DNA from 2 places in the Streptomyces sp. HUAS TT11 genome. Region 1 is predicted to be linked to the other one. Evidence: riboswitches for the same ligand, from Rfam matches in the RefSeq annotation. Region 1 holds a riboswitch; the other holds the start of a gene.
The links. A riboswitch is a leader RNA that binds a small molecule or an ion and turns the genes downstream of it on or off. The one in region 1 is predicted to bind glycine.

Region 1 (14,224 bases):
GTCACCGTCCGCCTGAACCTCGACGGCGTCGAGGGCCGCCCCGGGGTGTACGGCAAGCAGGCCAAGACCGTGAGCTTCACCATCGGCCGCAGCCAGGTCTCCACCGTCGACGCCAAGAGCCACACGATGGTCGTCAAGCGCGACGGCAAGGTCCTCAAGACCCTTCCGGTGACCACCGGCAAGCCGGGTTACGACACCTGGAACGGCCAGATGGTCATCAGCGAACGCCTGGTCGTGACCCGGATGAACGGCGAGACCGTCGGCTACGGCGGCGAGTACGACATCAAGGACGTGCCGCACGCGCAGCGCCTGACCGACTCCGGCACCTTCATCCACGGCAACTACTGGGGTGGCGGCGCCTTCGGCAACTACAACGCGAGCCACGGATGCGTGGGTCTGCGCGATGTGCGCGGCGGCTACGACAAGTCGGTACCGGCCTCCTGGTTCTACAACAACTCGATGATCGGTGACGTCGTCGTCGTGAAGAACTCCAACGACAGGACGGTCGCGCCCGACAACGGACTCAACGGCTGGAACATGCCCTGGGACGAATGGATCAAGTAGCTCCGATCCGGTGACCCGGGCCCGGTGTGCCGCTGTGAGCGAGCACACCGGGCCCGTCGCCGTTAATGGCCGTTAACCTTCCTGCATGACTGTGCATCTCGAAGTCGCCGAGGGCGTGGGCACCCTCCGTCTGGACCGCCCGCCCATGAACGCGCTGGACGTCGCCACCCAGGACCGGCTCAGGGAACTCGCCGAGGAGCTCACGCGCCGCGAGGACGTGCGCGCCGTGATCATCCATGGCGGGGAGAAGGTGTTCGCCGCGGGCGCGGACATCAAGGAGATGCAGGGCATGGACCATGCCGCGATGGTCCTGCGCTCCCGCGCCCTGCAGGAATCCTTCACCGCCATCGCCCGCATCCCCAAGCCGGTCGTCGCCGCCGTCACGGGCTACGCCCTCGGCGGGGGCTGCGAGTTGGCGCTGTGCGCGGACTACCGCATCGCCGCCGAGAACGCGAAGCTGGGGCAGCCCGAGATCCTGCTCGGCCTGATTCCCGGTGCCGGCGGCACCCAGCGTCTTGCGCGTCTGATCGGCCCCTCCAGGGCGAAGGACCTGATCTTCACGGGCCGTATGGTGAAGGCGGACGAGGCGCTGAGGCTCGGTCTGGTCGACCGGGTGGTGCCGGCCGAGGACGTGTACGCCGAGGCGCACGCCTGGGCGGCCAGACTGGCCCAGGGCCCGGCGATCGCGCTGCGCGCCGCAAAGGAGGCCGTCGACACGGGCCTGGAGACGGACATCGAGACGGGCCTTGCCGTGGAACGGACCTGGTTCGCGGGGCTGTTCGCGACCGAGGACCGTGAGCGGGGGATGCGCAGCTTCGTGGAAGAGGGGCCGGGCAAGGCGAAGTTCCTCTGATCGGGCCGTCACTGTCCGTGCACGGCGGGCGAGTTGACCATCAGAGATGAGAATCATTCAGTAAATCACCCCGAACCTCTTGCAGTTGACGCCGTGTCTCACCCGGGGTCCCTCGATGGGCGGTTTATCGCAGCCTTAAGGCAACCTTAAGTGCGCCTCGGTACGCACACCTGGCGATTGCCCCCGACTGGCCTGTTTCCGCAGGTCGGTCGGGGTGCGGGCGGCCCTGAATTGCATCTGGCATATGCCGGGTGAATGGTGTGGAATGTGTGTGTCCGGGGGTCGTTTTCCGTCGTAACACCTCCGGACGGCTCTCCCGGCGGCCATGATGAGTCCATGGCGGGGCTGGAGGGTATCGAACAGCCGCGGCGGCACGGGAGTGCAACCGCGGCACGCTGGTCGCCGGCGATCGAGGACGAACGGGCGCACAAGGCGCTGGAGTTGTTCGGGAACCCTACGGAGGCGGAGGTGCCGCTGCCGTCGCGGCCCGAATCCGCGGCCACCGCACGACGGCTCACCCAGGTCGTGATTCTGCGTCACTGGGGGCTCACTCCGAGGATGACCGAGGACGCGGTCCTGCTCGTCTCCGAACTCGTCGGCAACGCGGTGCGGCACACCGGGGCGCGTGTCTTCGGGTTACGCATGCGGCGGCGCCGGGGCTGGATCCGGGTCGAGGTCCGTGATCCCTCCCGTGGGCTGCCCTGTCTGATGCCGGTTCAGGAACTGGACGTGAGCGGCAGGGGCCTTTTCCTCGTCGACAAGCTCTCCGACCGCTGGGGCGTCGACCTGCTGCCGCGCGGCAAGACGACCTGGTTCGAGATGCGGGTCGCCGACCGCTGATCCCCTGCGGCACCCGCCGTCCGCGGAGCGGGCCGAGCGACCCGCCCCCGCACTCGTCGGGCCAATCGCCGCTTTTGCGACCTTCGCGCCCTTAAATGGGAAGAGTGACCACGCCCGTCCCTCCCACATCGCCGGACCCCGACACGGGCCCCGAGCGTACGGTGCCCGACCGCCGCACGGCGCTGCGCGCGGGCGCGGGAGTCGCCGCCGGTGCGTTCGCCGCCGCCTGCGCCCCCGGTGGCGGCGTGGTGCACCGGCCCCTGCCCTCCCGCGCCGCCGGCACCTCGCGTACCTCGTCCGCGGCTCCGACGCCCCGCTCCTATCCGCACCAGCCGGACCAGATCACCCACGGCCCACGGGACCACCCCCGGGTTGCGCTCACCTTCCACGGCCAGGGCGACCCCGGCTTCACCCGGTCGATCCTCGACACGGCGGAAAAGGCCGGGGCGAAGATCACCGTGCTCGCGGTCGGAACCTGGCTCGACGCCTATCCGGACGTCGCCCGGCGCATCGTCGACGGCGGTCACGACCTCGGCAACCACACACTGCACCACGGCGGTATCAACACGATGTCCGAGTCGGACGCCACCGCCGAGATCCAGGGCTGCGCCGACCGACTGCGGCGGCTCACCGGATCCATCGGCACCTGGTTCCGCCCGTCCCGCGCGCCCCGGGCGACCGACGCCGTCGTGCGTCTTGCCCGCCGCGTCGGCTACCCGCACGTCCTGTCGTACGACGTCGACTCCCTCGACTACACCTCGCCGGGCGCCTCCGCCGTCACCCGCAAGGTCGTCGACGAGGTCCGCAACGGGTCCGTGGTGAGCCTGCACCTCGGCTACCCGGACACGGTCACCGCCTTCCCCGTCCTTCTGCACGAACTCGACCACCGCGGCATCTCCGCGGTGACCGCCACGGAGCTGCTGAGCTGATGCACACCACGACCGCCATGCGTGTACTGATCGCCGGCACCGCACTCACCGCGCTGGCCGGCTGCGGCATCGGCTCGTCCCACAAGGACGAGACCCGTCCCTCCGGCAGTGCCGTCGCGCCCACCCAGCAGCAGCGGACCGTCCGGACCCTGCCGGGCATGCCCCCGGTGCTCGATCCGAAGGACCTCTACGCCGCGGACCGTCCCCACCGGCTCTCCGAGGTGGTCAAGGACTTCCCGGCCCGCGTCTACGTCCCCAACACCAACTCCAACACGGTGTCCGTCATCGACCCCGGGACGTACAAGGTCATCGAGACGATCCGGGTCGGCCGCCAGCCCCAGCACGTCGTGCCGTCCTGGGACCTGAAGACACTCTGGGTCAACAACGACCTCGGCAACTCCCTCACGCCCATCGACCCGAGGACCGGAAAGGCGGGCGCCCCGGTCGACGTCCACGACCCCTACAACCTGTACTTCACGCCGAACGGCAAGTACGCGGTGGTGATGGCGTCCAAGGACCGCAGGCTGGTCTTCCGCGACGCACACACCATGAAGGTGGCGAAGTCCCTGCCGGTCGACTGCCTGGGCGTCAACCACGCCGACTTCTCCATCGACGGCCGCTACTTCATCGTCTCCTGCGAGTTCAGCGGCGAACTCCTCAAGGTCGACACCGAGAAGATGGAGGTGATCGGCCGGCAGAAGCTGCCGTTCCGCGGGGCCATGCCGCAGGACGTGAAGATCTCGCCGGACGGCACGACGTTCTACATCGCCGACATGGAGGCCGACGGGCTGTGGATCCTCGACGGCGACCGCTTCGGCCAGCCCTCCTTCCTGCGCACCGGCAAGGGTGCGCACGGCCTCTACGTGAGCCGGGACTCCCGCGAGATGTACATCTCCAACCGCGGCGAGGGCACCGTCTCCGTGTTCGACTTCGCGACGCACCGGCTGGTCAAGAAATGGCGTCTGCCCCAGGGCGGCAGCCCCGACATGGGCGGTGTCTCGACGGACGGCACGGTGCTGTGGCTCTCCGGGCGCTACAACTCCGAGGTGTACGCGATCGACACCCGGACCGGGCGTCAACTGGCCCGCATCAAGGTGGGCAGCGGTCCGCACGGCCTCGCCGTGTACCCGCAGCCCGGCCGTTACTCGCTGGGACACACGGGTGTCTTCCGATGACACACGGCCCGTCGTGGCGTCGGCCCGGTACACGTCAGGGCGCGAGGAAGAGCGCCTCCGACGCCACCGGGCGGTATCCGGCCGCCTGGAACGCGCGCAGACTGCGGGCGTTGCCCGCCGACACCTGGGCCCACACCGGTTCGCCCCCGCTCAACCGCCGCGCCGCCGAGACCAGCGCACGTCCCAGCCCCCGCTGCCGTGCCTCCGGGGCCACCTCGACGGCGACCTCCAGGCGTCCGGCCACCCCGCGCCCGAGGACGAGCAGACCGCCTTGTGCGGTCCACACCCGCACGTCGTCCCGGCGCCTGCGCGAGGCGACCACCCGGGGATGACCCGGGTCGTCGATCCGCCGCAGCGGCAACGGCGGTTCACCTGCCTGTGCGGAACCGACCACGAGCACGTCGATCGTGTCGGTCGTGCGCCCGGTGCGTGCCATGAAGGCGGCGAGGAATCGGGCGTTCATCGTCGCGGCCAGCGCGTCGCACTCGATGCCCCGCAGTGTTCCGAGCACCCAGTCCGGATCCTCGTCCGTGAACACGACGGAGTGCGCGGTGAAGGCGATGATCCCCGCGTCACGCGGGGAGTGCTGGCGCACGACCGTGGTGCCGCCGTCCGCCGGAGGGAAGACGTCCCGCGCGGCGGCGTCCAGAATGTCCCGCAGGCCGTCGGCCATGAGTGCGTCTCCTCGGCTTGAGTCTCCACCCACTGGAAGGCCCACACTCGCAGACATGATCGAGAACGGCACCGGCCTTTTCACCATCGGCGAACTGGCCAGGGCTACCGGACTGACCGTCCGCACCATCCGCTACTGGTCGGACGAGGGCGCCCTGCCCCCGGTGGCCCGCTCCTCGGGCGGCTACCGGTTGTACGACGCCGCATCCGTGGCCCGCCTCGAGCTGATCCGCACCCTGCGCGAACTGGGTCTCGGCCTGGAGGACGTGCGCAGGGTGCTGGGCGGCGAGGCGACGGTCGCCGAGGTGGCGGCCGCGCACGTGGCGGCCCTGGACGCGCAGATCGGCGCTCTGAAGGTGACCCGGGCGGTGCTGTCGACCGTGGCGCGACGTGGCTCGAGTGCGGAGGAGATGACCCTGATGAACAAACTGGCGAGGCTGTCGGCGGCCGAGCGGAAACGGATCATGGAGGAGTTCGTGGAGGAGCTGCTCCACGGGCTCGACACCGTGGACCCGGCGATCCGGGAGCGGATGCGGCGTTCCGCGGCGGACCTGCCGGAGGACCCGACACCCGAGCAGGTCGACGCCTGGGTGGAACTCGCCGAGATGCTCCAGGACCCGGAGTTCCGGGCCACGATGCGGAAGGCCACCGAGTTCAACGCCGCGGACCGGGGACCCGACGTTCCCGCCGGGGCATCCCTGTGGTTCGTCAAGCGCCTGGTGGAGTTGGTGGGGGCGGCACGGGAGCGCGGGATCGCCCCGGAGGCCCCGGAAGCCGGTCCGGTGCTGCACGACCTGCTCGGGGACGCCGACCTGGCCGCCGTACAGGACCGCATGGAGACGGCCTTCGACGGACGGGTCGCCCGCTACCGGGAACTGCTGTGCGTCGTCAACGGGCAGCCGGCACCGCAGCACAGGGAGGAGTTCGCCTGGGTGGTCGCCGTACTGAGGGCGCGGACGGGCCGTTAATCTGACCTCGTCAGCAGGACGGCCGTACGACGTGACGGCAGAGGCACCATGAAGGGGCGGATCGGTGGCGGACATCGAGGAAGCACGCAAGCAGTTCGAGCGGATCGATGCGGACGGTGACGGATTCATCACCGCCGCCGAGTTCAAGTCAGCCCTGGCCCAGGGGGGCGACTGGAACGTCACCGACACGGTGGCGGAGGCGGTCATCAGGACCCGCGACCTCAACGGCGACAAGGTCCTGTCGTTCGACGAGTTCTGGACCTACCTGAGCAACTGAACCGATGACGAGGGGGGTGTCCTTGACCCGGCCGGGTCAAGGACACCCCCCTCGTCGTACCCGCCCTTGGAGCCGCGCCGCACCCGGCCTCGCCCGAACGGGGTCACCCCGACGGCGTACGTCCGGAATAGTCCGACGGAACCGGAGGTTGGTGCTCCCCACAACGCTGTGCAAGGACACCGACCCCCCGGAAGGGCGAGGCGAGTCATGAAGATCGGCATCATCGGCGCGGGCAACATCGGCGGCAATCTCACCCGGCGGCTCACCGCCCTCGGGCACGACGTCTCCGTGGCCAACTCCCGTGGCCCGCACACCCTCACCGCACTGGCCGAGGAGACGGGTGCGACCCCCGTCACCGTCGCGGAGGCGGCCCGCGACGCCGAGGTGGTCGTGATCACGGTCCCGGTGAAGGCGGTCCCGAACCTGCCGTCCGGGCTGCTGGACGGGGCGGCGCCGGGGGTTGCCGTGATCGACACCGGCAACTACTACCCCCGGGAGCGGGACGGCAGGATCGCGGGCATCGAGGACGACGGCCTCACCGAGAGCCGCTGGACCGAACGGCAGATCGGCCACCCGGTCGTCAAGGCCTTCAACGGCACCTTCGCCCAGGACATCCTGGAGCGCCCGCGCCCGGCCGGCGACCCCGACCGCATGGCGCTGCCGGTCGCGGGCGACGACGAGGCGGCCAAGCACCGGGTGCGGGACCTCATCGACGCCCTCGGCTTCGACACGGTCGACGCGGGCGGCATCGACGACTCCTGGCGCCAGCAGCCCAACACCCCGGTCTACGGGCTGCGGGCGGGCACCGGAGCCGTCACCGAGGCGCTGGCCGAGGCCTCGCCCGAGCGCACGCCGGAGTTCCGCGGCTAGGGCCACCCCTGGGGCACGTGGACCCGGTCGGCGGCCGTTCCTCACCGGGCCCCGCGCGGCGCGCGGTCACCCTCCGGCCGCCCACGTGCCCAGGGCGGCTCTGCTCGTGAAGTCGGCGACGTCCCGGTCCAGGGGGTCGGAGGTGTACTGGTGGAAGAGCCACTTCGCCTTGATGCGGGGCTTGCCCGCCGTCACGTAGTCGGCGATCCACAGACCGTCGCCGGCGTACGAGGTGGTGTCGATGTTCAGCCAGAAGTTGCGGCTCGCATAGAGCAGAACCCGGTTGTGCGGCCGGAGTTGTTTGATCCTGCGGATGAACTGGTCCTTCTCGGCGTTGCTCGCGTGCGTGCCGTCGCCGGTCGTCTCCCAGTCAACGGCCAGCAGATCGCCGGCCCTCTCCGGGGCGTTGCCGACGAAGTAGTCCGCCTGCGCGGAGATGTTGCCGGGCCACAGGAAGTGGTAGAAGCCGACCACGCAGCCGGCGTCCCGTGCGGTCTTCGTCTGTGCGGTGAGTCTGGGATTCACATAGGAACGCCCCTCCGTCGCCTTGATGAAGACGAAGGAGAGGCCGTCCGTGTCGTACGAGGACGATTGGTAGGCGCTGATGTCGATGCCTCGCAGCATGGGGGCTCCCTGAAGTGTGCCGGTGGGGGACAGGGATGGTTGCCTTGTCACCATGACACGGGTGATATGCCCCAAAAGCTGGATGTTCAGCCCTGGTTGACGGCCTGACTGCGGGCGGATCGGGCCGAGGCCGCGGTCGGTGCCTTCGGGTCCCGCGGCCGCCCTCGCCTTCGCACTCGCCAACTTCGCTCAGGCGAGAGCGAGTTGGCGGAAGCCGGGTCGGCCGGCGCCCGTCAGCACTCGATGATGTTCACGGCGAGACCGCCGCGCGCCGTCTCCTTGTACTTCACGCTCATGTCGGCACCGGTCTCCTTCATGGTCTTGATGACCTTGTCGAGGGAGACCTTGTGGCTGCCGTCGCCGCGCATCGCCATGCGGGCCGCCGTGACGGCCTTGACCGCCGCCATGCCGTTGCGCTCGATGCACGGGATCTGCACCAGACCGCCGACCGGGTCGCAGGTCAGGCCGAGGTTGTGCTCCATGCCGATCTCGGCCGCGTTCTCGACCTGCTCCGGCGTGCCGCCCAGCACCTCCGCGAGCGCGCCCGCCGCCATCGAGCAGGCCGAGCCGACCTCGCCCTGGCAGCCGACCTCCGCACCGGAGATGGACGCGTTCTCCTTGAAGAGCATGCCGATCGCGCCGGCGGCGAGCAGGAAGCGCACGACCCCCTCCTCGTCGGCACCGGGCACGAAGTTGATGTAGTAGTGCAGTACGGCGGGGATGATGCCCGCGGCGCCGTTCGTCGGGGCCGTGACCACACGGCCGCCCGCCGCGTTCTCCTCGTTCACGGCCATCGCGTAGAGCGTGATCCACTCCATGGCGCGGGAGAGCGGGTCGCCCTCGGCGCGCAGCTGGCGGGCGGTGACGGCCGCACGCCGACGCACCCGCAGGCCGCCCGGCAGGATGCCCTCACGCGACATGCCGCGCGCCACGCACGCCTGCATCACCCGCCAGATCTCCAGCAGGCCCTCGTGGATCTCCTCCTCCGTGCGCCAGGCCCGCTCGTTCTCCAGCATCAGCGACGAGATCGACAGGCCCGTCTCCTTCGTCAGGCGCAGCAGCTCGTCGCCCGTGCGGAAGGGGTATTTGAGCACCGTGTCGTCCAGCTTGATGCGGTCCGCGCCCACCGCGTCCTCGTCGACGACGAAGCCGCCGCCCACGGAGTAGTACGTCTTCGACAGCAGCTCGTCGCCGGAGGCGTCGAACGCCCACAGCGTCATGCCGTTCGCGTGGTAGGGGAGCGTCTCGCGCCGGTGCAGGACCAGGTCGTCGTCGAAGGAGAAGGCGATCTCGTGCTCGCCGAGCAGCCGGATCCGGCCGGTGGTCCTGATGTCCTCCACCCGCTGGTCGGCGGTCTCCACATCCACCGTGCGCGGCGAGTCGCCCTCCAGGCCGAGCAGCACCGCCTTGGGCGTGCCGTGGCCGTGGCCGGTGGCGCCGAGCGAGCCGTACAGCTCCGCCCGTATGGACCCGGCCGAGTCCAGCAGGCCCTCGTTGCGCAGCCGCAGGGCGAACATGCGCGCAGCGCGCATGGGGCCGACCGTGTGGGAGCTGGACGGGCCGATACCGATCGAGAACAGGTCGAAGACCGAGATGGCCACGGTGACTCCTCAGGTGCAGGGGGTGGTGCTGGGGGCGGGGCACCGCGCACGAGCATGTGCTTCCAGTGTGCGCGATGCCCCGGGGTGTCTTACTTCCGCAGGCCCGGGTACAGCGGGTGCTTGCCGGCCAGGGCCGTGACCCGGGCCTTCAGCGCCTGCGCGTCGTAGGACGGCTTGAGCGTCTCCGCGATGACGTCGGCGACCTCGGCGAAGTCCGCGGCCGTGAAGCCGCGGGTCGCCAGGGCGGGCGTGCCGATGCGCAGGCCCGAGGTGACCATCGGCGGGCGCGGGTCGTTCGGGATCGCGTTGCGGTTGACCGTGATGCCGACCTCGTGCAGCCGGTCCTCGGCCTGCTGTCCGTCGAGCTCGGAGTCGCGCAGGTCGACGAGGACGAGGTGCACATCGGTGCCCCCGGACAGCACGTCCACACCCACGGCCCTGACGTCGTCCTTCACCAGACGCTCGGCGAGGATCCGGGCGCCCTCCAGGGTCCGCCGCTGCCGCTCCCTGAACTCCTCGGTGCCGGCGATCTTGAAGGCGACCGCCTTGGCGGCGATCACGTGTTCCAGCGGTCCGCCCTGCTGACCGGGGAAGACCGCGGAGTTGATCTTCTTGGCCAGCTCGGCGGTGGACAGGATCACACCACCGCGAGGGCCGCCCAGCGTCTTGTGGGTCGTGGTGGTGACCACATGGGCGTGCGGCACCGGGTTCGGGTGCAGGCCCGCCGCGACGAGACCGGCGAAGTGCGCCATGTCGACCATGAGGTACGCGCCGACCTTGTCCGCGATCCGGCGGAAGGCGGCGAAGTCCAGCTGCCGCGGATAGGCGGACCAGCCGGCCACGATCAGCTTCGGCCGGTTCTCCTTGGCCAGGCGCTCGACCTCGTCCATGTCGACGACACCGCCGTCGCCGACGTGGTAGGCGACCACGTTGTAGAGCTTGCCGGAGAAGTTGATCTTCATTCCGTGGGTCAGGTGCCCGCCGTGCGCGAGGTTGAGACCCATGATCGTGTCGCCGGGCTGCAGCAGAGCGAACATCGCGGCCGCGTTCGCCTGCGCGCCGGAGTGCGGCTGCACATTGGCGTGCTCGGCGCCGAAGAGTTCCTTGATGCGGTCGATGGCGATCTGCTCGACCACGTCGACGTGCTCGCAGCCGCCGTAGTAGCGGCGGCCGGGGTAGCCCTCGGCGTACTTGTTGGTGAGGACCGAGCCCTGCGCCTCCATGACCGCGACCGGGGCGAAGTTCTCCGAGGCGATCATCTCGAGGGTGGACTGCTGGCGGTCCAGCTCGGCGTCGACGGCCGCGGCGACGTCCGGGTCGAGCTCGTGCAGGGGTGTGTTCAGAAGCGACATGTGGTGCTGTGACTCCTCAGCCGGCGATGTGAGCGTCGTACTCGTCGGCGGTGAGCAGGTCGGCGGGCTCCTCCGTGACGCGCACCTTGAACAGCCAGCCGCCCGCGAAGGGGGCGGAGTTCACCAGCGACGGGTCGTCGACCACGTCCTCGTTGACCGCCGTGACCTCGCCGCCGACCGGTGAGTAGAGGTCGCTCACCGACTTGGTCGACTCCAGCTCGCCGCAGGTTTCGCCCGCGGCCACCGTGTCACCGACCTCCGGGAGCTGGACGAACACGACATCGCCGAGGGCGTTGGCCGCGTGCTCGGTGATACCGACCGTCGCGACGCCGTCCTCGGCGGCCGACAGCCACTCGTGCTCCTTGCTGTAACGCAGCTGCTGGGGGTTGCTCATGGCCTGAATTCTCCTGTAAGTGGGAGGAGTGTGGTGATGGGGGACTGATGGAGACGCTCGTGAGCAGGGGACGGACGCGATCGCGGTCCCGTCCGCCCTGGCCCAGTCTCTACTTCTGGCGCTTGTAGAACGGCAGCGCCACGACCTCGTACGGCTCGTGGCTGCCCCGGATGTCCACCCCGACCCCGGGGGCGCCCGGCGCGCAGTGCGCGGCGTCGACGTACGCCATCGCGATCGGCTTGCCCAGCGTGGGGGAGGGCGCGCCCGAGGTGACCTCGCCGATCACCTCGCCGCCCGATACGACCGTGTAACCCGCGCGCGGGACGCGACGGCCCTCGGCGACCAGGCCGACCAGGACGCGCGGCGGGTTCTGCTCGGCGCGCTCGGCGGCCCGGAGCAGGGCCTCGCGCCCCACGAAGTCGCCCGCCTTGTCGAACTTCACGACCCGGCCCAGTCCGGCGTCGAACGGGGTCAGGGCCGTGGTGAGCTCGTGGCCGTACAGCGGCATGCCCGCCTCGAGGCGCAGCGTGTCCCGGCAGGAGAGGCCGCAGGGGATGAGGCCCACCGGCGAGCCCGCCTCCGTCAGCGCGAGCCACAGCTTCTCGGCGTGCTCCGGAGCGACGAACAGCTCGAAGCCGTCCTCCCCGGTGTAGCCGGTGCGGGCGATGAGCGCCGGGACGCCGGCGACCGTGCCGGGCAGCCCCGCGTAGTACTTCAGTCCGTCGAGGTCGGCGTCGGTCAGCGACTTCAGGATGCCGGGGGACTCGGGGCCCTGTACGGCGATCAGCGCGTAGGCGTCCCGGTCGTCGCGCACCTCGGCCTCGAATCCGGCGGCCCGTTCCGTGAGCGCGTCCAGCACGATCCGGGCGTTGGAGGCGTTGGCGACGACCATGTACTCCTGCTCGCCGAGCCGGTACACGATCAGGTCGTCCAGGATGCCGCCGTCCTCCTGGCAGATCATGGTGTAGCGGGCGCGGCCGACCCCGACGGAGGAGATGTTGCCGACCAGGGCGTGATCGAGGAGCTGGTTCGCCTGGGGCCCGGTGACGGTGATCTCACCCATGTGCGAGAGGTCGAACAGACCTGCCTTCGTACGCACGGCCAGGTGCTCGTCACGCTCGGAGCGGTACCGCAGGGGCATGTCCCAGCCGGCGAAGTCGGTCATCGTCGCGCCCAGCGAACGATGCAGGGCATCGAGCGCGGTACGGCGCAGGGGGCTGTTGCTGCTCATCGGTTGTGCTCCCGGGGCGATGGGTCCCTCGCACGGGCGAGCCGGGCGCAGGGGAGGGCGAGGTCGTTCCTCCCCATCTGTCATCGGAACCTGAGAGGTTCGCCATGACTCCCGAGACGGGTCGTCAGGGCTTGCACCTTGGGTGGAGCCACCGGAGGCGGCTCGCTTTCCAGATGTGCCTCGCCCGCGCGGTATCGGGGGCCTGAGAGATTCAAGGGAGGGACTTGCTCCTTCGGCGTCCGGCACACAGACGTGTGCCAGGAACTCTCCCGCGCGGATTCAAGCGGCCGGTATGCAGTTGGCGCGCACATCATTGCACGCCTCGCCGCGTGGTGGCAGGGCGGCATCTGTGACCGGCTTGTGGCGGCACCAGCATGAAAACGAGAGACCAGCGCATTACCTTCTCTTTACACTCGACGGGCAGGCAACTTCCTGACCCATGGGGAGGGCGATGACGGTGAACAGGACGACGGTGTACGCCACGACCTCGGGCCTCGCGGTGTCCGGGCAGCCCGGTGCCCCGGCGCGGGGTGCCTGCGGAGAGCTGCGCAAGGGCGTGGTCCGCGATCTGCGCGACCGTGCGGGCCGCAGCCCGCACGGGCTCACCTTCCCCGCGGGCGACATCGTCGTCGTCACGGGTCTGCCCGGCAGCGGCAAGTCCACGCTGATGCGGCGCGCCGTGCGAGGTGTCCGGGTCGACTCCCAGGACACCAGGGACCGCTGGGACACCCGTCTGGCCCGCTTCCTTCCCTACGCGGTCTACCGCCCCCTCGTCCGTCTGGCGCACTACGTGGGTCTGCACCGCGCCCTGCGCTCGGGTACCGGGGTCGTCGTGCACGACTGCGGCACCCAGCCCTGGGTCCGCGGCTGGCTGGCCCGCTCGGCACGGCGCCGCGGCGGCACGCTCCGGCTTCTTGTGCTCGACGTCTCCACGGACACGGCCCTGGACGGACAGCAGGCGCGCGGCCGCGGCGTCTCGCGGTACGCGTTCCTCAGGCACCGCAGGGTCACCCGCCGTCTGCTGCGCTCCGTCGAGCAGGGCCGGCTGCCCGAGGGCTGCGGCTCGGCGGTGCTGCTCGACCGGGACGCGGCGGACGTCCTGCGCCGGATCGACTTCGCGACCGAATGACCGTCCGCGCGCACCCGCTAGCCTTTTGTGCCACAGCAGTGGTTCTGAGCAGGCGGTAAGCAGATGGATCTTCCGGCGGACCTTCCCGCGGACTTCCCCCCACAGGCACAGCCCCATCCGCACGGCGGATGGCCCGGCAACGAACTGGAGGAGGTGCTCTCCGCCTCCCTCGGCGTGCCCGGGGCGGGCGGCCGGATCATCGAGGTACTCGGTCGCAGCTTCCTCTGGGTGCCGCTGCCCGGTGACGGCGGCCCGCACAGCGGCCCGCTGGACCTGCCCACGCTGGAGATCGAGGGACAGGTGTTCGTCCCGGTGTTCAGCTCGGAGGAGCAGTTCCGCCAGGTCGTCGGCAACCACATGTCGTTCACGATCGCCCCCGCCGTCGAGTTCGCCCGCGGGCTGCCCGCGCAGGTCGGGATCGCGGTCAACCCGGGCGGGGTGGTCGGTGTGCCGGTGCCGCCGGACGCGGTGGCCGAGTTGTGCCGTGCCGGGACGACCGCGCTGGACGGCCTCGTGAGCGGCGGCCGGGTCCGTCTCTTCGAACCGGACTGGCAGGAGGAACCGGTCGACTTCCTGGCCGCCGCCTCCGCCGAGTTCGCCGCGACCGGGGTGGTGATGAGCGCGCGCCGCTGCCTGGCCGCCATCGAGACCACCGACCCGGTGATGTTCATAGGCGTCGAGCTCGTCGCCTCGGGACCGGACGCGCGGACCCCCGCGCTGGACGCGCTCGGCCGGGCGCTCGGCC
Region 2 (14,224 bases), 4.4 Mb from region 1:
AGGCGCAGGCGGCCGTCGACGCGCTGCCGGCCGGTTCGGCGCTGCTGGTCGTGCGCCGCGGTCCCAACTCGGGCAGCCGCTTCCTGCTGGACAGTGATCTGACCACGGCGGGGCGTCACCCCCAGAGCGACATCTTCCTGGATGATGTGACTGTCTCGCGCCGGCACGTGGAGTTCCGGCGCAGCCCGGACGGGTCGTTCACGGTGGCCGACGTCGGCAGCCTGAACGGTACGTACGTCAACCGCGAGCGCATCGACCAGGTCGCGCTCACCAACGGCGACGAGGTGCAGATCGGCAAGTACAGGCTGGTCTTCTACGCGAGTCCGCGGGGCATCTGACCCGCCAGGGAAGGGTCCATGCTTCACACACCGAGCGGCGGTGCCGACAACGGCACCGCCGCCACGGGCAACGGGCCGATGAGCATCGGCGCCGTGCTGAACGTGCTGCGCGAGGAATTCCCCGAAGTCACCATCTCCAAGATCCGCTTCCTGGAGTCCGAGGGGCTCATCGAGCCGCAGCGCACCGCTTCGGGGTATCGCAAGTTCAGCAGGCGCGACGTCGAGCGCCTCGGTCATGTGCTGAGGATGCAGCGGGACCACTATCTGCCGCTCAAGGTCATTCGTGAGCACCTGGACGCCCTGGAGCGGGGCGAGGAAGTCCGCCTCCCGTCCTTGGGCCGTCCCCGTGACCTGGGCGAGGGGGAGCCGCTGGGGGACCTCCTGGGCGAGACCGACACCCCCTCGGTCGCCCGGATCGCGCGTGACGAGCTGCTGACCGCCACCGGGATCAGCGTGGAGCAGCTCGAGGAGTGGGAGTCGTACGGCCTTGTCGTACCGCTTCCGGAAGGTGTGTACGACGCGGAGACCATCACGGTGGCCACTCTCGTGGCGGAACTCGGCCGCCATGGGATCGAGCCGCGACACCTGCGGGTGATGAAGGCGGCGGCCGACCGCGAGGCGGGGCTCGTGGACCAGGTGGTGGCACCGCTGCGACTCCACCGCAACCCCCAGACCAGGGCGCATGCCGAGGCGCGCACCAAGGAGCTGGCCGGGCTGGCGGTGAAGCTGCACGCCGCTCTGATCCAGTCCGCGCTGGGTGTGCGGCTGCCCTGAGCCGGGCTGTTCGCCGGCGGCGGATCGATGGGCCGATCCGTGCCCGACTACCCAAATATCCCGGGCACGGCCTAGGGTTGCTGTGTGAACGAGCTCGATGTCGTAGGTGTCCGGGTCGAGATGCCCTCCAACCAGCCGATCGTGCTCCTGCGCGAAGTGGGAGGCGATCGCTACCTCCCCATCTGGATCGGCCCCGGGGAGGCGACGGCGATCGCGTTCGCCCAGCAGGGCATGGCCCCGGCTCGGCCGCTGACCCACGACCTGTTCAAGGACGTGCTGGAGGCCGTCGGCCAGGAGCTCACGGAAGTGCGCATCACGGATCTGCGTGAGGGCGTCTTCTATGCGGAGCTGGTCTTCGCCAGCGGTGTCGAGGTGAGCGCGCGCCCCTCCGACGCCATAGCGCTGGCGCTGCGCACCGGCACGCCGATCTACGGCAGTGACGGAGTGCTCGACGACGCGGGCATCGCGATCCCGGACGAGCAGGAGGACGAGGTCGAGAAGTTCCGCGAGTTCCTCGACCAGATCTCCCCCGAGGACTTCGGCACGAGCAGCCAGTGACGGTTTCCCCTCGGTGACGGGCCGAGGGTGTGTGCCGGTCGGGATTCGTGTGACGTGAGTCGCCTGATGCGACTCCGGGGATCTTTGTGCTCCGTGTGGTGCCGGAGGCAGCCCGTGACGGTCGCGCTCCGTCGGGAGTTCTGAGCGGAACCGCCGCCGAGAGCCCCGGCACGACGGTGCCGTGGGGTCACGGTCACCGGAGCGGATGGGCGCGGTCGCCGGTCGCGACGGCCGACGAGGATCCGGCGTTCCCAAGATCGTCGAATGGGTGTGGCGGGGAGGAGCACGCGGGCGCGCACTGAAGCACATGCCGGGGGCTCGTGCCATATCTCGGAGGCCGCCGACGAAGCATTCGGCTAGCCTTTCCCCGCGGAAGGGCGCGGGAAACCACTCCTGGGGTGATTATCACTCGGCGTGCCGAGTGTGGCGATCGTTGACGTGCCCTTGGTGACTGCCTACCGTCGAGAAGGCAGGTCAAGGACGGAGGTCGGCGTGAGAATCAGCGGCGGCGGTACGGCTGGGGGTGCCCCCGGACGGAGTCTGGGGGAGAGTGGCCCGCACCCGCTTCACGGCAGCGCGACCGGCTCCGCCCCTCAGCGGCCGACGGCCGCGCCGGGCGACGAAGGGGCGGCTTCCGAGCAGATGGGCTATCGGGGTCCGACGGCGTGCGCCGCCGCGGGCATCACCTACCGCCAACTGGACTACTGGGCCAGGACGGGGCTCGTCGAACCGAGCGTGCGACCCGCTTACGGATCGGGGACGCAGCGGCTCTACAGCTTCCGGGACGTGGTCGTCCTGAAGATCGTCAAGCGCTTCCTGGACACCGGCGTCTCCCTGCAGAACATCCGCACCACCGTGCAGCACCTCAGGGAGCGCGGTTTCCGTGACCTGGAGCGGATGACGCTGATGAGCGACGGCGCGACGGTCTACGAGTGCACGTCGCCGGACGAGGTCCACGCACTGCTCCAGGGCGGCCAGGGCATCTTCGGAATCGCCGTCGGCGTGGTGTGGCGGGACGTGGAGAACGCGCTCTCCCAGTTGCACGGCGAGCACATCGACACGGGCGAGACCATCGTCGGCCACCACCCCGGGGACGAACTGGCACGGCGGCGCAACCGGGCCGGCTGAGCGGCCCCGGGACCCGGGCGAAGTGTCAGTGGCGTAGGGCAGCATCGGAGATGTGAGAACCGCGCCCACGATCCTGCATCTCGACATGGATGCCTTCTACGCCTCGGCGGAGCAGGCGTCCAAGCCGAGCCTGCGCGACAAGGCCGTGATCGTGGGTGGGCTCGGTCCTCGCGGAGTGGTGGCCACGGCTTCGTACGAGGCGCGGGTCTTCGGAGTGCACTCGGCGATGCCGATGGCGCAGGCCCGCCGCCTCGCGCCGCACGCCGCGTATCTGGTGCCGCGATTCGGCTTCTACCGGGAGATCAGCGAGCAGGTGATGGCGCTGCTGAGGGGGCTGTCTCCGCTCGTGGAGCCGTTGAGCCTGGACGAGGCGTTCGTGGATCTGGAGGCCGGTGGAGCCGCCTGGGACGAGGAGTCGGCCCGCCGCACGGGGGTGAAGCTGCGCGCGGACATCCGTGACAGCACAGGCCTGACGGGCTCGGTGGGGCTCGCCGCCTCGAAGATGCTCGCGAAGATCGGCTCCGAGGAGGCCAAGCCGGACGGCCTGGTGCTGATCCGTCCGGGTACCGAGCGCGCGATGCTCGGCCCGATGCCGGTGCGCACGCTGCCGGGCGTCGGTCCCGCCACCGGCGACCATCTGCGCCGCGCCGGGATCACCACGGTCGACGAGATCGCCGAGGCGGGCGAGGACGAACTCGTGCGGCTGCTGGGCAAGGCCCACGGGCACGCCCTGTACGCCATGGCTCTCGCTCGGGACGAGCGGCCGGTGGTGGCCGAGCGGGAGGCCAAGTCGGTGTCGGTCGAGGACACCTACGACGTGGACATCCACGACCGGGTCCGCGTCGGGCTTGAGGTGCAGCGGCTCGCGGACCGCTGTGTCCGCAGGCTGCGGGAGGCCGGCCTGTCGGGTCGCACCATCGTGCTCAAGGTCCGCAGGTACGACTTCTCGACGCTGACCCGGTCCGAGACCCTGCGCGGGCCCACGGACGACCCCGCGGTGGTGCGGGAGGCCGCCGGGCGGCTGCTGGAGTCCGTGGACACGACCGGCGGGGTGCGGCTGCTCGGCGTCGGGGTCAGCGGCCTCGCCGACTACACCCAGGAGGACCTCTTCGCCCAGGCCCACCTGGCCGCGGGGGACGCACGCGCCGAGGAGCACCCGGAAGAGGGGGAGACGGCCGAGACGCCCGAGGAGGAGCCGGCTCCGCCCCCGGAGCACATCTGGCGCGCGGGCCAGGACGTACGGCACGCCGAGTACGGGCACGGGTGGGTGCAGGGCAGTGGTCTCGGCCGGGTCACGGTGCGGTTCGAGACACCGCACTCCGAGCCGGGCCGGGTGCGCACGTTCCGCACCGACGACACCCGTCTCGAGTCGGCGGATCCGCTGCCGCTGGTGCCGCGAAGACCCGAGCCCACGGAGCCGCGGGCGGTGACATCGGCGGCCGGGGACTGACCACGGGAGGGGCCGGCGCCGGCACGGCCCCGATCGGGACGGCCACGCTTCAGGGCCGGGCGGGTCATTGAGGGGTACCGGGCCTTTGAAGGAACCTCAGGTCTCGTCCGACCCCGCCAGATGCCCGAAATCGCGGTCCGGCGGTGGGGGAGACGTCACATCGAGCCCGTAGTGGTGGTAGAGCTGCAGTTCCTGCTCGGGGGAGAGATGGCGTCCGACGCCGAAGTCGGGAGCGTCCTTGATCAGAGAGCGCTCGAAGGGGATCCACAGCGCACCCTCCACGAGTTCGCTGGGTTCCAGGGGGACGAACGCGTCCCTGCTGAACAGGCCCGTACGTATGGCCGCCCACTCGGGCGCACCGGTCGCGTCGTCGAGATACACCTCGTCGATCGTGCCGATCTTGTTCCCGTTGCGATCGAACGCCTTGCGGCCGATCAGACTCCGCGGATCGATATCGGTCTTCACGGTCCCTCCAGCAGGTCGCAACGCATCCGTAAGCACTACGAAAGAGCACATTCTGGAAGGCGGCCACTCGAAGGTGCCTGTGTTGTCGCCGCTGGTAGTCTGGCTAGCGGCTGCTGACCCCGTGCGGGAGAGTCCTCCGGAGTGAACCGGAGGCGCCGAAGGAGCAAACCCTCCCCGGAATCTCTCAGGCACACGTACCGCATGGACGAGGTCACTCTGGAAAGCAGGGCGGGTGTCGACGGCTTCCGCTCTCACCGACGGTGAAAGCCGGAACGCCTTCGGGCGGACCGGTGAAGCTCTCAGGTTGAAATGACAGAGGGGGAGGCCGTCGGGGTACCCGTGCCGTGGTGCCCCTCGAAGGTCGCGTCAGACCAGGAGGCCTCCGCAATGACCGCCCACCGCATTCCCCTCACCGAGCTCGAACGAGGGACGCCCTTCGAGCAGCGCCACATCGGTCCCGACCTCGAGTCCCGCGCGAAGATGCTCGCGCAGGTCGGCTACGGCTCGCTCGACGAGCTCACGTCCGCAGCGGTCCCGGATGTGATCAAGAACACGGACGCCCTTAACCTTCCGGGTGCGCGCACCGAGCGCGAGGTGCTGGCCGAGCTGCGCTCGCTCGCCGATCGCAACCAGGTCCTCGACTCCATGATCGGCCTCGGCTACTACGGGACCTTCACGCCGCCGGTGATCCTGCGGAACGTGATGGAGAACCCGGCCTGGTACACGGCGTACACGCCCTACCAGCCGGAGATCTCCCAGGGCCGCCTCGAGGCCCTGCTGAACTTCCAGACCATGGTGGCCGACCTCACCGGTCTGCCGACCTCCGGCGCCTCCCTCCTCGACGAGGGCACGGCCGCCGCCGAGGCGATGGCGCTGTCCCGCCGCATGGGCCGGAACAAGAAGGGCCTCTTCCTGATCGACGCGGACGCCCTTCCGCAGACGATCGCCGTGATCCGGACCCGTGCCGAGCCGACCGGCGTGGAGGTCGTCGTCGCCGACCTCGGCGAGGGCATCCCGGCCGAGATGGCGGAGCGGGAGATCAACGGCGTACTGATCCAGTACCCGGGCGCCTCCGGTGCCGTACGCGACATCAGGCCGGTCATCGAGCAGGCGCACGAGCTGGGCGCGGTCGTCACCGTCGCGGCCGATCTGCTGGCGCTGACCCTGCTCACCTCGCCCGGTGAGCTGGGCGCGGACATCGCCGTGGGCACCACCCAGCGCTTCGGTGTGCCGATGGGCTTCGGCGGACCGCACGCCGGATACATGGCGGTGCGCGAGAAGTTCGCCCGCAGCCTGCCCGGCCGGCTCGTGGGCGTCTCCGTGGACGCCGACGGCCACAAGGCCTACCGGCTCGCCCTGCAGACCCGTGAGCAGCACATCCGCCGTGAGAAGGCGACGAGCAACATCTGCACCGCCCAGGTGCTGCTGGCCGTGATGGCCGGTATGTACGCCGTCTACCACGGGCCGGAGGGTCTGCGGACCATCGCACGGCGCACCCACCGGTACGCGGCGATCCTCGCGGCGGGTCTCACCGCCGGCGGGGTGGAGGTCGTCCACGGCGCCTACTTCGACACCCTGACCGTGCGGGTGCCCGGCCGCGCCGACGCGGTCGTCGCCACCGCACGCGAGCGCGGGGTCAACGTGCGCCTCGTCGACGCCGACCATGTGTCGATCGCCTGCGACGAGACGACCGGACGGGCCCAGCTGGCCGCCGTGTGGACCGCGTGCGGGGTCGAGGGCGACATCGAGGCGCTGGACGCGAGCACCGAGGACGCGCTTTCCGAGGGCCTGCTGCGCAGCGACGACTACCTCACCCACCCGGTCTTCCACCAGCACCGCTCCGAGACCGCGATGCTGCGCTATCTGCGCCGGCTGGCGGACCGGGACTACGCCCTCGACCGGGGCATGATCCCGCTGGGCTCCTGCACCATGAAGCTCAACGCGACCACCGAGATGGAGCCGGTCACCTGGCCCGAGTTCGGTCAGCTCCACCCGTTCGCGCCCGCCGAGCAGGCGCAGGGCTACCTCACGCTCATCCGCGAGCTGGAGGAGCAGCTCGCCGAGGTCACGGGCTACGACAAGGTCTCCCTGCAGCCCAACGCCGGTTCGCAGGGCGAGCTGGCCGGTCTGCTCGCCGTGCGCGGCTACCACCGGGCCAACGGCGACCACCAGCGCACCGTCTGTCTCATCCCGTCCTCCGCGCACGGCACCAACGCCGCCAGCGCCGTGATGGCCGGCATGAAGGTGGTCGTGGTGAAGACGGCCGAGGACGGCGAGGTCGACATAGAGGACCTGCGGGCCAAGATCGAGCAGTACCGCGACGAACTGTCCGTACTGATGATCACGTACCCGTCCACGCACGGTGTGTTCGAGGAGCACGTCGCCGACATCTGCGTGGCCGTCCACGAGGCCGGCGGCCAGGTGTACGTCGACGGCGCCAACCTCAACGCCCTGGTGGGCCTGGCCAAGCCGGGCCACTTCGGCGGCGACGTCTCGCACCTGAACCTGCACAAGACGTTCTGCATCCCGCACGGCGGCGGCGGTCCGGGCGTCGGCCCGGTCGGTGTGCGCGCGCACCTGGCGCCGCACCTGCCGAACCACCCGCTGCAGCCCGCGGCCGGTCCGGAGACGGGCGTCGGCCCGATCTCGGCCGCTCCGTGGGGATCGGCGGGCATCCTGCCGATCTCGTGGGCGTACGTGCGCCTCATGGGCGGCGAGGGCCTCAAGAACGCCACGCAGGTGGCCGTGCTGTCCGCCAACTACATCGCCAAGCGCCTCGAGCCGCACTACCCGGTGCTCTACACCGGTCCCGGCGGCCTGGTCGCCCACGAGTGCATCATCGACCTGCGCCCGCTGACCAAGGCGACGGGAGTGAGCGTCGACGACGTCGCCAAGCGGCTGATCGACTACGGCTTCCACGCGCCGACGATGTCGTTCCCGGTGGCCGGCACGCTGATGATCGAGCCGACCGAGTCCGAGGACCTCACCGAGATCGACCGGTTCTGCGACGCGATGATCGCCATTCGTGCCGAGATCGAGAAGGTCGGTTCGGGCGAGTGGCCCGCCGAGGACAACCCGCTGCGGAACGCCCCGCACACCGCCGCCGCACTCGGCGGCACGTGGGAGCACCCGTACGCACTCGAGGAGGCAGTCTTCCCGGCCGGGGTCTCGGCCGCGGACAAGTACTGGCCGCCGGTGCGCCGCATCGACCAGGCCTTCGGTGACCGGAACCTGGTCTGCTCCTGCCCGCCGCTGGACGCCTACGCGGAGTAATCGGTCTTCGACATGCGTCGGGGCCGGTTCGGAGCGTGTGTCTCCGGGCCGGCCCCCTTGTCTGCCGGGGCAGCGGCTGCCCCTTGTGCGCCGCTCAGGCGGCGGTCATCACCTCGGTGCCCATCGGGCGGTGCGGGGCGATGATCTGACCGTCGGGCAGAAGCTCACCGGTGTCCTCGAAGAGCAGAACGCCGTTGCAGAGCAGGCTCCATCCCTGCTCCGGGTGGTGCGCCACGAGGCGGGCGGATTCCCGGTCGGCGGATTCGGCTGTCGGGCACGGTGGCTGGTGCTGGCACATGGTGGATGGGATCTTTCGCTCTGTCGTGATGTCCGAGATGGCTGTCGTGTCTGTCCTGCGGCTCTTCCGGTCGTTCATGGCCGCCCCCCGTCGCTGATGCTTCGGTCTGGAACCCAGTGTTGCCCCACGGGCGTCGATCCGCAGGGATTTCGCAGCACCGCTCCTCACAGGTTCATGACGCATCACCCCGGCGGACGGTTCATCCCGAATCGGCGGTCACTTCGGGTGGTTCGCAATGGCCTCAAGGGGCTAGTCCGTCTGGTCCTACCAGCGCTTTGTCCCTCGTACGAGCGCGCTGGGGCACGAACGAGCGAAACCGTTCCGCCGTCCTCGGCGACCCGGGCACGACACACCGCGCCCCGCGGCCGTTTCCGGCGGCGGGGCGCGGTGCGGAGCGGAGGCTACGCCGGGGCCGGCGAGCCGAGCAGCGGAGCGCGGGTGATGCGGTGCGTGAGCACCGGCAGGAGGTCGGCGACCGTGTGCGGGAGATGGGCGGCGATGCCGGGGGGTGCGGGCGCGAGCGGCACGAGAAGGTCGGTCGCTGCGGGAGAGCCGGTCGCCCCGTCGGCGGCGCAGTCCTCGTGCAGCCAGAGCGTGAGCATGTACAGCTCCGGCACGGACAGCAGTCGTGCCTGGTAGGGCTGTGCCAGGGCCTCCGCCTGGCGCAGGGCGCGCTCGGTGGAGGTGACGTACGGGCCCTCGAAGAAGTGCGAGAACGCCCAGCCGTCCGGAGTCAGCATGGTCTCGGCGGCGGCCACGGCGCGATCGCCGCAGCGGATGAGGAAGCGCCATCCGGCCAGTCGGGTGACGGGGGCGCCCACCGGGGTGATCCGGTCCAGCACATGGACCGGCAGCGGGAGTTCGGGTGTCACGGGCCCCTGTGCGCTGCGCAGGGACGGGGTCGGGGCCTCGCGGACCGCGGTGGGGGAACCGAGTGCCGTGAGGACGGAGCGGAGGGCGGGCGCGGGAGCCGGGGGGACATGCAGCAGCATTGGGTCGCCTCTCATTCGGCAGGCACGGTGACGCGAAGGCGTGGGTGGGGCGGGCGGACAGCGCTGTCAGCTCTCGGGGTCGGAGGGGCGGGGGAATTGTGCCCGGACGAATGGCGGCGCTTTGACGCCAGGGTTCTGGGCCGCCAGTGCCAACTCTCTACCCCGTGCGGAAAGTTTATACGACTCGTGTTCATGCAGTGTTTCGTCTAGTCGTTCCGCAAACGACCGGCAAGGAGATATCCGGTCAATGAAAAGCGGGATTCATCCCGCTGTCCGACGGGTGCCGAGGCTTCGACCTCGGAATACTCGTCCGTAGCGGACGGCCGGTTCTCGTCGGCGTTTTTCACCACATGCCGTTGCGGTGAAACTGCGTTTCGCCCCATGCCCGGTGAATGTGCCGCGAGCCACCGGCTCCCAGGCTAGCGTGCGACAGTGCCGCTCGGAGACGTTATCGATCGCGTTGCCGGGGCATCATCCACCGAGACCCGATGGACAGCAGCGGCCGAATCGTCGGCCCACCCGTCTCAGGAGGGACGCTTCGATGGGAGAGAAGGTCGTGGCGGGGTCGTTCGACCTGTCCGATCGGCAGCGCCACCGCGGCAAGCTCAAGGAGTGTCTCGCGGGGCTGGCGCGACTGCTGGAGGAGAAGCGGTTCGATCGACCCAAGAACCTGATGGGCCTGGAGATCGAACTGAATCTCATCGGATCCGACGGCATGCCGAGAATGTTGAATGCCCAGGTCCTCGAAAGGATTGCGAGCCGCGATTTCCAAACAGAACTCGCCATGTTCAACCTGGAAGTCAACATAGCTCCACACCGACTGGGCGCCAGTGTATTCGATCGGCTCGCGGAGGAGCTGCGCACTTCTCTCGCATATGCCGACCGCAAGGCGCACGAGGTCGATGCGGGAATCGTGATGATCGGTATTCTCCCCACGCTCGACCGTGACGACCTGGTCTCGTCCAATCTTTCCGCGGTCGACCGTTACACCCTGCTCAACGACCAGATCGTGGCCGCGCGCGGCGAGGACTTCACGCTCGACATCGAAGGGGTCGAGCGGCTGGAGTGCACCTCGGGATCGATCGCACCCGAAGCCGCCTGCACGTCGGTCCAGCTGCATCTGCAGGTCACCCCGGGGCGGTTCGCGGACGTCTGGAACGCCGCCCAGGCCGTCGCGGCGGTCCAGGTGGCGCTGGGCGCCAACTCGCCGTTCCTGTTCGGGCGTGAGCTGTGGCGCGAGTCCCGGCCGCCGTTGTTCCAGCAGTCCACCGACACCCGGCCGCCGGAACTGCAGGCGCAGGGAGTGCGACCGCGTACGTGGTTCGGGGAGCGCTGGATCACGTCGGCGTACGAGCTGTTCGAGGAGAACCTGCGCTATTTCCCGGCGCTCCTGCCGATCTGCGACGACGAGGACCCGCTGCGCGTCCTCGACCGGGGCGGTACGCCCACGCTTGCCGAACTCGTCCTGCACAACGGCACCGTGTACCGCTGGAACCGGCCCGTGTACGGCATCGCCGACGGAGTTCCGCATCTGCGGGTCGAGAACCGGGTGCTGCCCGCCGGACCCACCGTCATCGACGTCATCGCCAACGCGGCCTTCTACTACGGCGTGGTCCGCGCCCTGGCGGAGGAGCCGCGACCGGTGTGGACGCGGCTGCCGTTCGAGGCCGCGGCCGCCAACTTCGACGCGGCATGCCGGTACGGCATCGAGGCGCGCCTTCAGTGGCCCCGGCGCGGGCGCCACGGCGGGATCACCGAGGTGGACGCCGTGGACCTCGTACGCGACGAGTTGCTGCCGCTCGCCCGGGCAGGGCTCGATGCCTGGGGCGTCGAGCCCGCCGACCGGGACCTCTACCTCGGGGTGATCGAGCAACGGTGCCGGCTGCGGGCCAACGGCGCGAGCTGGCAGGCCGCGACCTTCCACCGGGCCCTCGAACAGGGACTTGACCGGCAGGCCGCACTGGCCGCGACGACCAGGCGGTACCGCGCGCTGATGCATGCCGGCGAGCCGGTGCACACATGGCCCGTCGGGTCGCCGGAACCGGTGCCGCTGGGGTGAGCGAACCATCGGAGGACCCGGGCGGGCCCGCCTCGACCGGCGTCCCGACGGCAGCCGTGCGGATCCGTGGTGAGGCGTCGCCGGGGTGTCCCGGGCCGCCGACGGGGTGACCGTCCGCGATATCGGCCGTGCCCGCTGCCCCGCCACCGGTGTGCCGGGGCAGCGGTCTCGTATGCGCGGACCACACGGAGCGGCCCACGGGCACGGTGCGGCATCCCACGACGCGGGCCCCCGCTGAGACCGGGCCCCGCCGCGTCCGTACGACAGAGCGAAGGAGGGCGGACGCCGTGTTCGGCGTCAGCCCGCGCTCGACGCCCCCTCGTGCATGATCCTCACAGCTACCTGCGAGACCCTTGCCGGGTGAAGATGGGGCGAGGCGGGATCGCTCGACGGGAGGCGGGAGTGCAGGTGGAGGCAGGGGCAGTGGCCGATACTTCAACGGTGGAGCGGCCGACGCGACGGATTCTCCGCGACGAGACGCTGCTGGTCCTCGGGCTCTCGCTGGGCGCGAGCGGGGTCTCGGCGCTGATCAGCTTTGTGGGATCGGTCACCAAACCGGGCGGTCTCAAGGAGCAGGCGGCCACTCTCAACGCCTCGGCGGCGCCGGGACGCCCATGGCTCGACCTGGCCTGGCAGCTGTTCGGGATCGCGACCGCGCTGGTGCCGGTCGTGCTCGTCGCCCACTTCCTGATGCGTGAGGGCACCTCGCTGCGCACACTCGGCTTCGACCGGACCCGTCCCTGGCCCGACCTGGGGCGAGGGGCGGCGATCGCGGCGGTGATCGGCTCCACGGGCATCGCGTTCTATCTGGCGGCCCGCGGCTTCGGCGCCAACCTCACGGTGGTGCCGGAGGCGCTGCCGGACGTCTGGTGGAAGTACCCCGTGCTGGTGCTGTCGGCGGTGCAGAACGCGGTCCTGGAGGAGGTCATCGTCGTCGGCTACCTGCTGCGCCGGCTCGGGCAGTTGGGCTGGACGCCCGGCACGGCGCTGGTGGCCAGCTCGGTGCTGCGCGGCTCGTACCACCTGTACCAGGGGATCGGCGGGTTCTTCGGCAACATGGTGATGGGTGTGGTCTTCGTCTTCCTGTACCGCCGCTGGGGCCGGGTCGGCCCGCTGGTCGTGGCCCACTCGCTGCTCGACATCGGCGCGTTCGTGGGATACGCGCTGCTGGCCGGCAAGGTGGGGTGGTTGCCGACGGCCTAGTGGGCCGCGGCTTCCGCAAGGGGCGCGGGCAGGGGTGCACAGGGCCGCCGTGACCGCCCCGCACCCCTGTCCTGCCGTCACACGAGCAGCTCGCCCTCGATGACGGTGACCGCGCGGCCGGTGAGCAGGGTCCGGTCGCCGCGAAGTTCGGTGCGGACGCGGCCGGAGCGCGGTGACGCCTGCAGGCCGGTGAGGCCGGGGCGGCCGAGGCGCTCGGACCAGTAGGGCGCCAGGGCGGTGTGCGCGCTGCCCGTCACCGGGTCCTCGTCGATGCCGACGTCGGGGAAGAAGCAGCGCGAGACGAAGTCGTACCCCCGGCCGGGATCCTCGGCGACGGCGGTGGCGATGATTCCGCGCGCCGAGCGTCCGCGCAGCGCCCTGTGGTCGGGGGCGAGATCCAGGACCGTCTTCTCGTCGGCGAGTTCGACGAGCAGGTCGCCGACGTTCGGACCGGTGTCGAAGGCGGTGAGGGGCTCCGCGCCGAGGGCCTCGGCGATGCCCTCCGGGATGTCGGCCCGGGTCAGCGGCGCCGTGGGGAAGTCCAGGGTGACGGAGCCGTCCTCGTGCGGCGTGGTGATCAGCACGCCGCTGCGGGTGGCGAAGCGTACGGGGCCCTCGTGGGTGCCCGTGGTGCGCAGCACATGGGCGGTGGCCAGGGTGGCGTGGCCGCACAGGGCGACCTCGGTGGCGGGCGTGAACCAGCGCAGGGCCCAGTCGGCCTCGCCGCCCTCGGGCAGGCGGTGGGCGAACGCTGTCTCCGCGTGGTTGACCTCGCGGGCCACGTTCTGGAGCCATGCGTCGTCCGGGAAGGAGTCGAGGAGCAGGACCCCGGCCGGGTTTCCGGCGAACGGGCGGTCGGTGAAGGCGTCGACGATACGAATCCGCATGCCCCGACGCTAGGTGCCCGGCGGCGGCGGGTGCCAAGGCCAATCCGGGGTGCCTGGCCCGTCTTCGCGTCGTCGGCCGTGCGACCGGATGCGGACGCCGGTTGCCGCAGGCCGACCGCCCGGAATCCCGCGCGGGCGCCGACCGGGTGTCGTGTGTCCGCCCGGTGGCGGTGAGGTCACTCGGCGACGGGGCGGCGCGGCGGCTGGGGGCCCTCGATGGTGATCCACTGGAGTTCGGTGAACTCCTGCAGGCCGGCACGCCCGCCGGACTTGCCGTAGCCGCTGTTCCTGGCGCCGCCGAAGGGCATCGGGGGCTCGGCGTCGAGGGTGGTGCCGTTGATGTGGCACATGCCGGCGTTGATGCGCTGGGCGAGGTCGATGGCGAGAGGGATGTTACGGGTGAAGACGGCCGAGGCCAGTCCGTAGTCGTTGTCGTTGGCCACGCGCAGGGCTTCCTCGGGTCCGTCGACGGTGATGACGGTGACCAGGGGGCCGAAGGACTCCTCGCGGTAGATGCGCATGTCCGGGGTGACGCCGGTCAACACGGTGGGCGCGAAGCACGGGCCGTCGGGCGTTCCGCCGGCCAGGAGCCGTGCGCCGGCCGCGACGGCCTCCCGTACCAGATCCGACAGCCGCGAGATGGTGTCCGATCCGACGACAGGACCGAGCACGGCGTGCGGGTCGAGCGGGTCACCGAAAGGGACCGTGGTGGCGAGGAGGGCCAGACGCCGGTTGAATTCGTCGGCAACGGCTCGCTCGACGATGATGCGTTCGGTCGAAAGGCAGCCCTGGCCGGAGT

Region 2: linked by a shared signal. The riboswitch ahead of gcvP (aminomethyl-transferring glycine dehydrogenase) and the one ahead of gcvT (glycine cleavage system aminomethyltransferase GcvT) in region 1 are both predicted to bind glycine.

The regions. Positions count from the first base shown of each region.
Region 1 covers NZ_CP196184.1:3,086,116-3,100,339, reverse strand. Annotated here, with positions in the region: gene ACSHXN_RS13825 (L,D-transpeptidase) at 1-564, shown strand, start outside; gene ACSHXN_RS13820 (enoyl-CoA hydratase/isomerase family protein) at 650-1,417, shown strand; gene ACSHXN_RS13815 (ATP-binding protein) at 1,754-2,257, shown strand; gene ACSHXN_RS13810 (polysaccharide deacetylase family protein) at 2,353-3,186, shown strand; gene ACSHXN_RS13805 (YncE family protein) at 3,186-4,361, shown strand; gene ACSHXN_RS13800 (GNAT family N-acetyltransferase) at 4,396-5,034, opposite strand; gene ACSHXN_RS13795 (MerR family transcriptional regulator) at 5,090-6,001, shown strand; gene ACSHXN_RS13790 (EF-hand domain-containing protein) at 6,066-6,278, shown strand; gene ACSHXN_RS13785 (NADPH-dependent F420 reductase) at 6,447-7,148, shown strand; gene ACSHXN_RS13780 (glycoside hydrolase family 25 protein) at 7,215-7,772, opposite strand; gene ACSHXN_RS13775 (L-serine ammonia-lyase) at 8,006-9,373, opposite strand; gene glyA (serine hydroxymethyltransferase) at 9,463-10,725, opposite strand; gene gcvH (glycine cleavage system protein GcvH) at 10,742-11,119, opposite strand; gene gcvT (glycine cleavage system aminomethyltransferase GcvT) at 11,229-12,350, opposite strand; glycine riboswitch at 12,530-12,632, opposite strand; gene ACSHXN_RS13755 (AAA family ATPase) at 12,802-13,479, shown strand; gene ACSHXN_RS13750 (enhanced serine sensitivity protein SseB) at 13,543-14,224, shown strand, end outside.
Region 2 covers NZ_CP196184.1:7,503,748-7,517,971, forward strand. Annotated here, with positions in the region: gene ACSHXN_RS33580 (FHA domain-containing protein) at 1-338, shown strand, start outside; gene ftsR (transcriptional regulator FtsR) at 357-1,112, shown strand; gene ACSHXN_RS33590 (bifunctional nuclease family protein) at 1,197-1,670, shown strand; gene ACSHXN_RS33595 (MerR family transcriptional regulator) at 2,163-2,798, shown strand; gene ACSHXN_RS33600 (DNA polymerase IV) at 2,851-4,248, shown strand; gene ACSHXN_RS33605 (PRC-barrel domain-containing protein) at 4,345-4,713, opposite strand; glycine riboswitch at 4,828-4,923, shown strand; gene gcvP (aminomethyl-transferring glycine dehydrogenase) at 5,101-7,986, shown strand; gene ACSHXN_RS33615 (DUF5999 family protein) at 8,081-8,284, opposite strand; gene ACSHXN_RS33620 (hypothetical protein) at 8,686-9,276, opposite strand; gene ACSHXN_RS33625 (glutamate-cysteine ligase family protein) at 9,818-11,335, shown strand; gene ACSHXN_RS33630 (CPBP family intramembrane glutamic endopeptidase) at 11,738-12,538, shown strand; gene ACSHXN_RS33635 (PhzF family phenazine biosynthesis protein) at 12,616-13,425, opposite strand; gene ACSHXN_RS33640 (aldehyde dehydrogenase family protein) at 13,602-14,224, opposite strand, start outside.